2 regions of the Acidithiobacillus ferrivorans genome follow, and region 2 is predicted to be linked to the other one. Evidence: riboswitches for the same ligand, from Rfam matches in the RefSeq annotation. Region 2 holds a riboswitch; the other holds the start of a gene.
The links. Region 2 has a riboswitch for fluoride ahead of H2515_RS00660 (respiratory chain complex I subunit 1 family protein). Riboswitches for the same ligand answer to the same signal wherever they lie in the genome.
Positions count from the first base shown of each region.

Region 1 (6,981 bases), 230 kb from region 2:
CGCACCGCCGCCACCCGATCGGCGCTGAGCATCATGGCACCCTTGGCCAGACTATGGCCGCCGAGATGAATCAGGCCTACCGTCCAGGCCAGAGTCGTCAGCATGGACAGGCCGTCGGCCCGGAACAGGGAGGCGGCACCCAGCGCGACCACCGCCAGCCCCGCATTTTCCGCCGTAGAAAATGCCAGCAGGCGTCGCCAGTCTTCCTGTTGAAAGGCGTAGAGAATAGCGAGGATGGCGGATACCGTCCCCAGGGCCACCAGCAGAATGCCCACACCGGTGGCGGCGCTGACCGGCAACCAGTCGAGCATGGCCCGTCCCAGGGCGAAATACGCGACGTTCAGCACAATGCCGGAAAGCAGTGCCCCCGAAGCACCACTGCCACTCCCGTAAGCACCCGGATACCATTCGTAAAAGGGCAGGATGCCGAGCTTGGCGCCGAAGCCGATGATAAACAGCACCGCCACTCCGAAGGCCGCCGTGCCATAAGTGGACCAGCTCGCTGCCCAGACGGCAAACTGCGTATCGCTCGCGCCGAGCAGCACCAGGCAGAGCAACAACGCCACCGCGCCGATTTCCAACAGGGCCAGCATATAGAGACTGGCCTGCCCGCCGCGTTGGGTTTCCTGCAGGCCGACCACCGAGGGTCAGAATCAGGCCGCCGCCGAGGATATCCCCCATATCGGACAGGGGCAGCGGGAAATTGGTCAGCACCGGAATCAGCATCAGCACGATGAGCATGGCGGTAAAAGCCACCACCGGCGCCCAGAAAAACACCCAGGACGCAGATTCCAGTATCAGCAGGGTTTTGTGGAAGAGTTTCCAGAGATCCCGATAGGGCTGGAATATGGACGGCCCTTGTCCGCGCTGAACGCGCTCTTCCATGGTGACAACGAAGCCGTGCAAGAGCGGTGATAACCATATCACCGTCAAGACTTGTCCACACTGCAAGACGATATCGCCGAGCATGCCTCCCCCTTTATATAGGTTTCCAACTCCCCACCGCCCGACCTTGCGATCAGGATCAGTAGCAGTCATTAGCCTATAAAGGCGGTTATTGGGCGGACTCCATCGCCACTCATGTTAATTATAGTAGTAAAGCGTGATGGCTAGGTCAAGCAGTTAAAAGTAATTAAAAAATAACATTTTTACAATCATTATAGTGCTTCGGTCGGTTGAGCCGTTACTCGCACGTTCGGGTGCTTTTCGGAACTGGGTCTCCATAGATAGTGATGATGACATGCTGCGCGAGATTCACAGTGCAGTTGACCTATCGCAACTAACCCATGTTTGACACTCTACTAATTTTTCTCGTTTACTACCGATAGCCGCGACACGCAAGATCGGCGAGACAGGAGCATTTATGGACAGCCGTATTGAAGATATCATCGCCCGCGAAATTTTGGACTCACGGGGTAATCCCACGGTGGAAGTAGAAGTATTCCTGGCCGACGGCAGCCGCGCCCGGGCGGCAGTACCTTCCGGTGCCTCCACCGGCAGCAGGGAAGCAGCAGAGTTGCGCGACGGCGATCCGCGTCGCTATGACGGCAAGGGTGTGGAAAAAGTCATTCGGAACATTGAAGAAATCATCGCCCCGGACCTGCAGTATCTGAATGTCCGGGAACAGAAGGCCATCGACGACACCCTTATCGGACTGGACGGCACCGACAACAAAAGTCGGCTTGGCGCCAATGCCCTGCTCGGCGTCTCCATGGCCTGCGCCCGCGCTGCGGCCAACTACAGCGATCTGCCCCTCTACGCCTATCTGGGCGGCCCAGGCGCCACCCGCCTGCCGGTCCCCTGTTTCAACGTACTCAATGGTGGCGTTCACGCCCACTGGCAAGGCGCCGACTTCCAGGAGTGCATGCTGGTGCCCTATGGCGCGAACACATTCCGTGAAGCCCTGCGTTGGGGGGCGGAAATCTATCACGCCCTGCAGGCCATCCTGCTGGAGAAACATCTCTCCGTCGGCGTCGGTGATGAAGGCGGTTTTGCGCCGATGGTGTCCTCCAACCATGAATCCTATGATCTATTGCTGGACGCCATCCGTAAGGCTGGGTTTGAACCGGGCCGGGACGCCGGCATCGCCATCGACCCCGCATCCTCGGAGTTTTTCAAGGACGGCGTCTATCAGCTACGTACCGAGAAGCGGGCCATCAGCAGTGTGGAGATGGTGGCCTACTACGAAGAAATCGTCCGCAATTATCCGGTGGTTCTGCTGGAAGATGGCCTCGCGGAGAACGACTGGGAGAGCTGGAAGTTGCTGAATGAGAAGCTCGGTGGCGTCATCGAACTGGTTGGCGACGACATCTTCTGTACCAACCCCAAAATCATCACCCGCGCCATGGAAGACAATATTGCCAACGCCACCCTCATCAAACTCAATCAGATCGGTACGGTGACCGAGACCATCACCGCCACACGGCTGGCGCAATATCACGGCTGGGGGGCCTTTGTCTCGCATCGCTCCGGCGAAACCACCGACGATTTCATCGCCGACCTCACCGTCGCCCTGGATACGGGGCATCTGAAGTCGGGTGCTCCGGCGCGTGGCGAACGGGTGGCCAAGTACAACCAGTTGCTGCGTATCGAGGAAGAACTGGGCAGCGCTGCCAGCTTCGCTGGTAAACACGCGTTTTGCCGACCGGTCCGTTTCTGAGCACGTCCCGTACAAGTATCTGTACCAGTGGCCAGGCGGACTTCAAGTGCAGGGCAGCTCGAAAAACCTTTCCATTTCGATTGTAAGGAACGCCTGAAAACCCGCTGGGCGCAACTGGAAGCCCTAGTGGGTGCGCCGAAAAGGGTCGAGCAGATTGCCGCCGATATTCTGGATCACTGGGAAAAGCGCAAGAGCATCCTGTCCGGTAAGGCCATGATCGTCGCCATGAGCCGCCGAATCGCCGTGGAACTCTATAATGCCATCACCAAACTGCGTCCAGACTGGCACAGCGATGACGACACCCAGGGCCGCATCAAGGTGGTTATGACCGGAAACGCCAGCGATCCCATCGAATGGAAGCAACACATCCGCACCAAAAGAGGTTGTGAGGATATTGGCGACCGCCTGAAAGATCCCGATGACCCCCCTGCCGGGGTGCAACCCCTAGAGATCGTCATCGTGCGGGATATGTGGCTGACAGGATTCGACGCCCCGGCCCTGAACACCCTCTATGTGGACAAGCCCATGCGTGGGCACAGCCTCATTCAGGCCATCGCACGGGTCAATCGGGTATTTACCAATAAGTCTGGGGCCTAGTGGTGGACTACATCGGCATCGCCCAGGACCTGAAAAACGCCATTGAGACGTACACCCGATCCGGTGGCAAGGGCAATCCAGCGGAAACCGTGCAGGCTGCGATAAAGGTACTGCTGGAAAAGCTGGATATCTGCCGTAGCATTTTCCATGATTGCGATTATCAGGACTATTTGACTGGGGATGGTTCCGAGAAGGTCGCCACCCTGCGTAAGGCCACCGAGTTCATCCTGTCCCAAGAGATCACAGAAGAAGGCATCAAGAGGCGGTATCGAAATGCCACATCCGGCCTGAAAAAGGCGGCAACTTTGGCCGACGGCGATGACATGGTAGAACGCTGCCGCACCGAGATCGTATTCTTCCTGAGTGTCCGCGCCACACTAGACAAGACAAGCGACGCGGAATCCCTGGTGGAAGAGCAGGAATATGCCATCCGCCAGTTGATCGACCAATCGATTGCCCCGGAAGGTGTGGTGGACCTGTATGCCGTGGCTGGACTACCCAAGGGCGAAATATCCCTGCTGTCCGATGCCTTCATCGAGCAGATTCAAGCCATGCCAGAAAAGAATCTGGCCCTGGAAATGTTGCGTCGCCTGTTGCAGGACAAGGTACGCAAAGAGGGCAAGGGCAACCTGATCCAGAGCAAGGCGTTTTCAGAGAAGCTGGAAGAAGCCCTGCGCAAATACCACAACCGCTCGGTGGATACCGTTGAGGTGATGCAGGAACTCATCGAGCTGGCCAAAGCATTACAGGCGCTGGATCAACGCCATGCTGCACTGGGCCTCAGCAAGGACGAAGCGGCATTTTATGATGCCCTGGCGACCAATGATTCCGCCGTACAGGCCATGGGTGACGATGCCCTGAAAATGATTGCAAAAGAGGTGGCCGATACCGTGCGCCAAAACACCCGCATCGACTGGTCCATCCGCGAACAGGCGCCCCGAGTTCGACAGTTCATCGGCAAAAATCGTCAATTTCGTAACGTCGCCCCAGCATTCATAGGGGTTTCAGCGCGTATTTTCTAAAACTTCTGTGGTGGCACGTTTTATCACTTAGGCTCTTTTATTGACATGCCTATGAACGCTGATAAAGTGGCGGCATGCATGTGAAGATCACCACCTCCGGCAGCCGCCGCTATGTCCAGCTTGTCGAGTCCTACCGGGATGATGCCGGAAAGGTCAAAAAGCGTACCGTCGCCACACTTGGGCGGCTGGATCAGGTCGACAGTCAGTTGAATGCCGTGATTCAGGGCCTGATGAAGGTCAGCGGCCAGGTACCCACCCCGACGCCAATGATTTCTCCACCATCCATCGCTTTTGAAGCAGCGCGTGCTTTTGGCGATGTCTGGGCCTTGACCGAACTCTGGAAGGAGCTGGGGTTCAGCGCCCTACGTCAGGTGTTCCGCAAGACCCGCCATACGACCGATGTGGAAGCGCTGATCCGGGTGATGGTCCTCAACCGGCTCTGCGATCCCGAATCGAAACTGGGCGTACTGCGCTGGGTGGAAACCGTCGCCTTGCCGGATGTCACCGTGACAACGATTACCCACCAGCAACTCCTGCGCAGCATGGATGCCCTGATGGAGCAACAGAGTGCCGTAGATGCTGTGGTAGCCGGACTGTTGCGCCCCCTGATCGATCAGGACCTGTCCGTGGTCTTCTATGACCTCACCACGATCCGCAGTGAAGGCCTGGTCACGGTTCCCCAGGACGTCCGTCAATTCGGGATGGCCAAGGAAGGTCTGATCGCTCGCCAGTTCATGCTGGGGGTCGTGCAGACTGCAGAAGGTTTGCCGATCTACCATGAGGTCTTCGATGGCAACACCGCTGAGACCAAAACGCTGCTGCCGACCCTGGGCAAAGTGCTGGAGCGCTTTCCGACAGTGCGGCGCCTGGTGCTCATCGCGGATCGCGGGTTGTTGAGTCTGGACAATCTGGAGGCGTTGCAGGCGATCCGGCTGGCCAACGGGCAGTCGCTGGAGTTTATCCTGGCCGTACCGGGGCGGCGGTACCATGAATTTACCGATCTGCTGGATAGTTTCCAGCGGGAGTCGTGCAACACTGCCACTGAAGAAGTCATCGGTGAGCGCACCTGGAACGACCTGCGGCTGGTTATCGCCCATGATCCCATGACGGCGGCGGACCAGACCGCCAAGCGGAATGCGCGGATCGAAGCGCTGATTACTCAGGGCGACCAGTGGGCCGGCAAACTGGATGATCAGGACGACGGCAAAAAGCATCGGGGACGCAAACTCTCCGACAGCGGTGCCAAGGCACGCTTCTACCATGCCGTCTGCGAGGCGCATTTATCGCGCATCATCCAAGTCGATATGGCCGCACAGCAGTTTAGCTACGACATCGACAAAAGCGCACGCACCCTGGCGGAAAAGATGGATGGCAAGCTCCTGCTCGTGAGCAATGTGCAGGACCTGTCACCGGCGGAGGTCGTGGCCCGCTATAAGTCTCTCGCCGATATCGAGCGGGGCTTCAAAGTGCTCAAATCCGAGCTGGAAATCGGCCCGGTCTACCACCGCCTGCCCGACAGGATACGGGCGCACGCAGCGATCTGCTTCATGGCGCTGATTCTGCATCGGGTCATGCGCAGTCGTTTACGTGCGAGTCACACCGGGCTGACGCCGGAACGAGCCTTGGAGCAACTCCACCGCATTCAGCATCACCGAGTTCGTCTCAATGGCGCCCCACCCGTATCCGGGGTGTCTTCCATCCAGGAATGTCAAAGCGAGGTTCTGCATGCCCTCCGGGTAAAAAAACCAGCCGCGTCTCAGCAATTGACGCTGTTGTAGTGGAGCGTTTTGAAATCGCTATTTTCAATATCAAGGAGTTGCGAGATTAACTGTCGAACTCGGGAGATCCTTTTCAAATACCCGGGTAGCGCCTTCCCGGACGCGGCGGGTATAGTCAGCCGTGGTGGGGTTGCGACACAGATAACCTTGACGGATCAGAAGGCCAAATTTTGCTTCCAGGCTGAGGTGGGTTTCCAGCGGCTCAAAATAGCCTTTAAGCCGCGAGATGCAATGGGCGCGCAGATGCGCGGGATAATCGCGCTCCGCCGCGTTGAAGGTGGGTGGAGCCGCCATGGCCAGCAAGGCATCATGCGTGGACATGGGAGGCGGCAATTTTGCGATAAAGGGGTTATCCCGATATTCGGGCAACGTGAGGTCCTCATCCGCCGTGGTCGTCATCGCCCTGATCCTCCCGTTGCCCGCGCATAATATCCGCTATCCCGGGGAGACGATAATCGTCGGTCTCTTTTGTTTTGGGAAAAGGCAGGACTGCCGCAGTTCCCGGCGCTTCCTCACCGGGAGGAAGCATCCTGAAAGCCTCCCGCTTTCTGTTTTCCTGACTCTCCTTGCTACGATTTTCGCGGATGTTTCCTATCCGCTGACGCGCGCTGCCAGAGGGTGGGGGTGCTTCCGATCGCATGGCTTCCGCCTCATTCACGATCCCCTTAATTTTTTCATTCAAGTTGATGCGGCCACGAAGGGCTTGCGGCTCATGATTCCTTTGGCTTCGCCTCTCTTCGCCATTTACCTGAAGAATTTCCCATAGCATTCGACCCCGATGATGACGGCTTTTCTCTGTGAGCGTGCAGGGGATAAATTTCCCGCGCTTGACGTCTTCGTGCAGATAAATCTCGTCCATGTGGCGAGGATCATAGGAGATTCGAACTTTCCAGCGTCCCTTTTGGCGTGCGCGTTCGAACCAGTG
Region 1 covers NZ_CP059488.1:3,075,877-3,082,857, forward strand. Annotated here, with positions in the region: gene H2515_RS15455 (proton-conducting transporter transmembrane domain-containing protein) at 1-641, opposite strand, end outside; partial or broken gene H2515_RS16225 (respiratory chain complex I subunit 1 family protein) at 751-849, opposite strand; fluoride riboswitch at 1,022-1,085, opposite strand; gene eno (phosphopyruvate hydratase) at 1,364-2,659, shown strand; gene H2515_RS15470 (type I restriction endonuclease subunit R) at 2,687-3,256, shown strand; gene H2515_RS15475 (DUF3387 domain-containing protein) at 3,259-4,278, shown strand; gene H2515_RS15480 (IS1634 family transposase) at 4,353-6,056, shown strand; gene H2515_RS15485 (hypothetical protein) at 6,087-6,455, opposite strand; gene H2515_RS15490 (Mu transposase C-terminal domain-containing protein) at 6,436-6,981, opposite strand, start outside.
Region 1: another riboswitch for fluoride. It lies ahead of H2515_RS16225 (respiratory chain complex I subunit 1 family protein); the one in region 2 lies ahead of H2515_RS00660 (respiratory chain complex I subunit 1 family protein).

Region 2 (6,981 bases):
TGATCCGCGCCAGCCAGCCCTGCCGCAGCACACCGAGGGCAATGGTCAGAACCAGGAGCAGAGCTGCGATGCAAAAACTATCCAGCACCATAATGGCCTCCCTGAACCCGTTGCGGCATCCGTTCCAGCAGCAGGAGCAGCGCATGAATCAGTGCCGCGGGATTGGGCGGGCAGCCCGGTAGCCAGACGTCTACCGGCAGCACATCCTCCAATCCCGATCCACCCGCGTAGCCCCCGTCCATGGGCGCGCCGGAGACCGCGCAAGTACCGGTTGCCAGCACCATGCGGGGTTCCGGCATCGCCTCCCAGGTGGCCAGCAGTGGTGCATGCATGGGCGCCGTCACCGGGCCCGTCACCATCAGCAAATCCGCAAAGCGTGGCGAGGGTGTAAAGAAGATACCCAGACGGTGCAGGTTATAAAAAGGGTTGTCGAGGGCGCTGATTTCGGATTCGCAGCCATTGCAGGAGCCCGCATCCACATGACGAATGTGCAGGCTGCGGCGCAGGCTTCGTGCCACCCCCTTGCCCAGTTGCTGTCCTTCGGGGCCATTCAGTGCCGCAGCCCAGATCAGGTCTTCGCGTCGCCGCACGCCGAAGGCCCAGTCATAGGAGCTGGTCATCGCCCCTTCCGGGCAATCCTCCACGCAACGCTGACAGACGATGCAGCGCCCATAATCAACCGCCACGGTGTCCTTGACGACGGCGATAGCGCCCGTGGGGCAGGCGGCGGCGCAAGTGTTGCAGTCGCTGCGACAGGCGGTGGGGTCCCAGCGCGGCATGCCCAGCACGCCCTCCTGCCCGTCGGGACCGTGCTGCGGCCAGTGGGTGGCGGCTTTACCCGCTTTTAATCCTGTCCAGGTCCATACCGGCATTTTGTCCTCCTAACGGTCGCAACCGGCGGTGGTGAGGCCGAAACTGGCCTCATTGATGGCGTAGTCCATCATGTTGGTGCCATGCACCGTGAGCGGGAACACCCGCCAGTTGGAAAATGAGGGGGATTTGATCTTCACCCGTTCGAGACGGCCATCGCGGATCCGTACGCTGTAATACAGCGAGCCGCGCGGCGTTTCCGCCCAGCCCAGGCCTTCCTGTTGTCCCTGCGGCGCGGTGTATTCGGCGCGCACCGGACCCGCCTTGAGGTGTCCGGAGGCCTGCATCAGCAGAGCGATAGCCTCGCGCAGGGATTCCGCGCGAACCTCGCTGCGGGCCATGGCGTCGCCCTTTTCGCGCACCGGCACATTAAAGCGCAGGTGGCTGTAGGCGGCGTAGGGATGGTCGCGGCGCAGGTCCCGGTCGAGGCCGGAGGCGCGCGCCACCGGTCCCGTCGCCCCCTGATCAAAGGCGGCTTCCTTCGATAAAATTCCGGTGCCCATCAGGCGGTCCAGATGGCTGGCAGTTTGGTGCAAGCGGGTCAGATACGCTTCGCCCTCGTCGATGATGTTTTCCAGTGCGCTCGCCAGGTGCTCCGCCTGGAGGTCGTGGCGCAACCCGCCTATGGTCAGCAGGCTGCGCAGGAAGCGCGACCCGGTCAGTTGTCCGGCAAGCTGTTTCACGCGCTCCTCCAGCAGAAAGCCCGTCGCCGAGCCCACTTTCAGCGTCGTCGTCTTGGCCAGCAGACCAAAATAGTGGAAGTGATTGTAGAGGCGCTCCAGTTCCGCGAGGATCACCCGCAGCAGTTGTGCCCGCGCGGGTACTTCGATACCCCAGGCGGACTCCACGGCCTGACAATAGGCCAGGGCATGGCCGACACTGCCGACGCCCGACACGCGCTCCGCCAGAAAAACGGCCGCCTCGACACGCTGTCCGGCAAAGCGTGCTTCCATCCCACGATGTTTGAAAAACAGCCGGGGATGGTAGTGGAGGATGGCCTCGCCGATGTAAGAGAAGTGAAATTCCCCCGTCTCCACCACATCGGCCCGTATTGGCCCCCAATAGAGGTCTTGTACCTGATCTCCCCGCACTTCCGGCATGGTGGGCGGTGCATACGCACCGCTGAGGTGGCCTTCCGGCCCCTCCCGCCCCAGCGGCGGGCGCGGCAGCGAAAATCCTTCGTGGATCACCAGGGGATAGGGCTCTGGATGCCCCGTAAAGCGCAGACCACCGAGATCCTGCATCTCCCGCTCATACCAGCCGAGCAGAGGCACGATGGCCGCCAGGGACGGCAAGGTTTCGTCCGTACGCAACTCCAATAGCAGAAAAGGTACCCGGTTGCCTTGGCTGATCAGATAGCGCACGACACAGACACCCTCCTCCCAATCATGCCAGGCCATCTGAAAGCGCATCCCGGCGGCTATGCAGTCGGTGGCGACCGCCGTGAGCTCCGCTGCCGATATCTGGCGCCGTTCGCAATCGTTATAGGTCATGGCCGCACTCATGGTTGCGCCCGAAAAGCCTGCTGAAAGAAATGCCACAGCCCTTCCGGCCACCACAGTCCAAGCACCAGAATCGGTACAAAGGCGAGCCACATGGGCAGGGTATTCCAGACGGACAGCTTCAGGGTCGGCTCCGCACCGGGCGCCGGTTCCGGTCCCCAGATCATGCGCCGGAAGTGGTTCATGAAGGCGACGAAAATGAGGATCAGCAATATCGCCATCACCCACACCGCCCAGGGGTTGGGGCTCAGTATACCACCACGCAGGATGGTGATTTCCGAGAGAAAAAGCCCGAAAGGCGGTGCTCCGGTAATGGCCACCGCCCCCAGCAGCCAGAGCGCGCCACTGACCGGGTAATAACGCAATACCCGTCGCATCTGGCTCATGGACTTGGTGCCATAGGCGCGCATCATGTTGCCAGCACCGAAAAACATCATGGATTTGGTCAGGGAATGGTTGATCATGTGATACATGGCCCCGGCGAAGGCCAGGGGGCCGCCGAAACCAAAGCCGATGGCCAGCACTCCCATGTGTTCCAGGGAGGAATAGGCGAGCATGCGCTTGGCGCCATCCTGCCGGACGATGAACATTCCGGCGACGAAGAGGGAAATGACGCCCAGCACCAGCAGTGCCGTATGCCCCATCACTCCATAACCACCGCTGTCGACGATGGACAGAAACCGGTAGATGCCGAGCAGGGCGATATTCAGCAGTGCCCCGGAAAGCATGGCGGAAACCGGCGCCGGGCCTTCGCTGTGGGCATCGGGCAGCCAGGTATGCATGGGTGCTAGACCCATCTTGGTGCCGAAGCCCACCAGGGTGAGCAGAAAGGCGAGAAAGAGCAGCGTCTCCGGCACATGCGGCGCCACTTCCCGCAAATTAGCCCAGGTCAGGGCATAGGTCGGCCCCAGGGTGAAGGTCCCGCCCCAGTAGAAGAGAATGATGCCGAGCAGCGCCAATGCCAGACCCGCAGAAACGATGATCAGATATTTCCACGCCGCCTCGATACACTCCGCCTCCCGCTCGAAACCCACCAGAAAGGCGCTGACGATGGTAGTGAAGTCGATGGCAATCCAGAAGATGCCGGGATTGTTCATTAGTGGCGCGATCAGCATGGTCAACGCAAAGCCGGCCTGTAAGGCATAATATTTGTGGAGACGGGGCTTTTCCTCGGGAAGCAGGCGCATATAGCCGATGGCATAGAGAGACGCCAGCAGGTAGACCAGCCCAACGCAGAGCAGCACCCAGGCCCCCAGCGGCGTCAGCAGAATATAGCCTGCACCGGTCACCAGTGCCTTGCCGGGCAGGGCTACCAGAATGGCCAGAGTCAGGCCAAAAACGGCCACCGATGACGTCAGATTCAGATACTCCGCCCAGCGCGGGCGGCGTATGGCCATGATCAGCACAATAGCTACCGCGGGCACAATCCACAGGGCAGCAATGAGCGCCGTAAAATCCATCTCAGCCCACCAGCTTTTGCAGGCCGCGGCTGCTGGTCGTCCCGGCGTGGGCCTGCAGGAAACGCACCAGCATCCCGAAGGCCATGACAATGGTCATCAGGTCGAAGATGATCACCAGTTCCAGGAGCACCGGCATGCCGGGCACGAGAATCTGTGAGCCCAGAAAAATACCATTTTCAATCACCAGCAGCCCCAAAATATGGCTGATGGCCTCGGAGCGCAGGATCATCATCAAAAAGCCGATGAGCTTGAGGCTGAACATGCAGGTCAGGGCCAGCACCGCAATGTTGTCGGTCAGGTGCAGCGCCACCCCCAGCTGTCGCGCGACCTCGTAGGAGAAAATCACCAGCGCCGCGCCAAGGACCATGCTGGAGGAAGGTTTGAGCAGCGGGGTGAACTCGCGTTGGATATCCAGTCGGTTGACCAGACGTAGCACCAGGTAGGGCAGGATGGTTCCGCGAAAAAGCGCTGTCAGAACGGCGATGAGGTAGAGTTCGGGATAATGCCCGTAATAGCCGATAGCGGCGGAAATGGCCGCGATAGTCCAGGATTCTGCCGCAAAAGCATAAACATGATTCTTCAGCCAATGAGATGCCAGCATCACAAAGGACAGCACCAGCGCCAGAATCGCCAGCAGACTGAACAGGGACGTAGCCAGGGGACCGAGATGAAAGATCAGCATCGCACCCTCCTAAAGCTGGTCAGCCACGATGGCCAGCACGGCAAAGAGAAAAGACAGCGCCAGCGGCTCCTGATAACGATAGAAGCGTAGTCGCGACTGCAGCGTATCCACGGCCACCATCACCAGCCCCACCGCGCCATATTTGGCCAGTATGATAAGCAACGCCAGCAGCACTGAACCCAGACTGCCCGTCGTGGACAATCCCCACGGAAAGAAAAAGACATTGAGGAAAATGGTGTAGAGTAAAAACTGCTTCATCCAGCCCGCCCATTTGAGCAGGGCCAGCAATGGCCCGGAATACTCCAGAATTCGCGCCTCGTCGATCATGTAAATTTCGTAAGGGATGGTGGAGTGGATGGGCAGGCGGTCCGTTTCCACCGTCAGCAGGATGAAAAAAGCGAAGATCAGAAAAATATGCGCCGGGCTCCAGTAGGCTGCCGGATGCTGTGCCAGCAGGTGATTGGCGACGAAAGGCAGCATGGAGTGATCGAGAAAGGTGATACCCACAAAGACCAGGATCAGGGTCGGCTCGGCGAGGATGGCGAGCATAACCGCCCGGCTGGAACCCAGTCCACCAAAGGGCTGACCCGTATCCAGCCCGGCCAGCAGGATGAAAAAGCCACCGAGGGTCAGAATCAGGCCGCCGCCGAGGATATCGCCCATGTCCGAGAGCGGCAGGGGGAAATTGGTCAGCACCGGAATCAGCATCGGCACGATGAGCATAGCGGTAAAAGCCACCACCGGCGCCCAGAAAAACACCCAGGATGCGGATTCCGGTATCAGCAGGGTTTTGTGAAATAGTTTCCAGAGATCCCGATAGGGCTGGAATATGGACGGCCCCTGTCCGCGCTGAACGCGCTCTTCCATGGTGACCATGAAGCCGTGCAAAAGCGGTGACAACAAAAGCACCGTCAAGACTTGTCCACACTGCAGGACGATATCGCCGAACATGTCTTCCCCTTTATATGGTTTCCATGACGCTCCACGGCCCGACCTTGCGATCAGGATCAGTAGCAGTCATTAGCCTATAAAGGCGGTTATCGGGTGGACTCCATCACCACATGTTTTATTTATGGTAGTTTGGCGCGTTATGGAGGTCAAGATGTTTCCTGCCGTGCGCTGATGCGGAGGAGCGCGATATCCGTGTGATTGTAGATTTCGTATCGTATCATGATGGTTTGCTGCTGATAGGCGGCGGGCACTGCGGCGCGAACGGCAGGTATATCACTGGCCGGACAAACCAGATAAAGAGGCTCCGGGCCGAGGACCGCAGGTAACTCCGTCAATGCCCGCAGATGCCGGATGGGCATGTTGCCGCGCCCGGCATAAAACAGAAAATTCGGCTGAAACCACTGCCAGGAGGCGAGCCGGTAGGGCTGCGGGCCCTGCAGGGCAGCAATGCGTTGCCCCATCGCCCGTGCGGGTTTCACGGCGTTAATGGGCGGGGTGATGACGAAAACCAGCAGTGCCGCCAGCGCCACACTGCCGCCAGCCAGGGTGACTCCAGCCTGCGGCCAGCGTTGCCGCCGGAGCAGCACGAGGGCGACCGCTGCTGCCAGCATATAAGGTATCCCGATCTCCACCATGCCCGGTAGCTGCGGCTCGCGCAAAGGCACCACCCAGGCGGCGAAGACACTCAGTGCCAGCCCGATGAGAAACAGCACCCCGAGAGAGGCCGCCATTCCCCAGCGCGCGGGCTGCGTGGCGGCAACGCGGACTTTCTCAAAATAAGCGGCCAGCAGAATGAAGAGCGGCGGGTAGGCTTCCCAGACATAATTGGGGAGCTTGGTTGCAGACAGGGTAAAAAAGCCGATCCACGCCGTCGCCCAGACCAGCAGAAAAAGCGTCTTCGGCTGGCTGCGTAAAAAGTGCTGGCGGGAAAGCCAGATATCCCGAAAAACCTGCGGTAAAAAGATCGACCAGGGCAGCATCCCGAGAAAAGTGCTGATCGGATAATACACCCAGGGGCCGCGGTGCCCCTGCATGCTGTCATCAAAGCGACCGATATTCTGCTTGAAGATGAAGGCGCGATCCCAGGCCCAGTGGGTTTCGACGCCCACGGCAAGATACCAGGGCAGCATAATAAGCAGAAAAAGCGGTATCCCCCAGTCCAGCCGACCTTCCCGCCAGAGAAAGGACAGCTCCCGGCGCAGCAACAAAAACAGCACGATAATCAGGCCCGGTAGCAGGAAGCCGATGGGGCCTTTATCCAGGGTGGCGAAGGCCATGGCGGCATAGGTGATGAGCAGTTCGCGGCTGCGGATATCCGGGAACAGGTATCCGCGCAGATAACTCAGCAGGGCAATGGTGACCGTCAGGATGAGGAGGGGGTCCGGTGTGGCGCCGCGGAAAATCACCGTGCTGTGCAGCGCCGTGGCCGTCAGCAGGCCGCCGATCAACGCAATATTTTCACCATACAGACGCCGCAGGGCCATGATCAGATAGAGGATCAGCAAGGCCCCGACGA
Region 2 covers NZ_CP059488.1:149,293-156,273, forward strand. Annotated here, with positions in the region: gene H2515_RS00635 (proton-conducting transporter transmembrane domain-containing protein) at 1-91, opposite strand, end outside; gene H2515_RS00640 (NADH-quinone oxidoreductase subunit B family protein) at 78-872, opposite strand; gene H2515_RS00645 (hydrogenase large subunit) at 882-2,363, opposite strand; gene H2515_RS00650 (proton-conducting transporter transmembrane domain-containing protein) at 2,372-3,832, opposite strand; gene H2515_RS00655 (hydrogenase) at 3,834-4,514, opposite strand; gene H2515_RS00660 (respiratory chain complex I subunit 1 family protein) at 4,524-5,465, opposite strand; fluoride riboswitch at 5,519-5,582, opposite strand; gene H2515_RS00665 (ArnT family glycosyltransferase) at 5,612-6,981, opposite strand, start outside.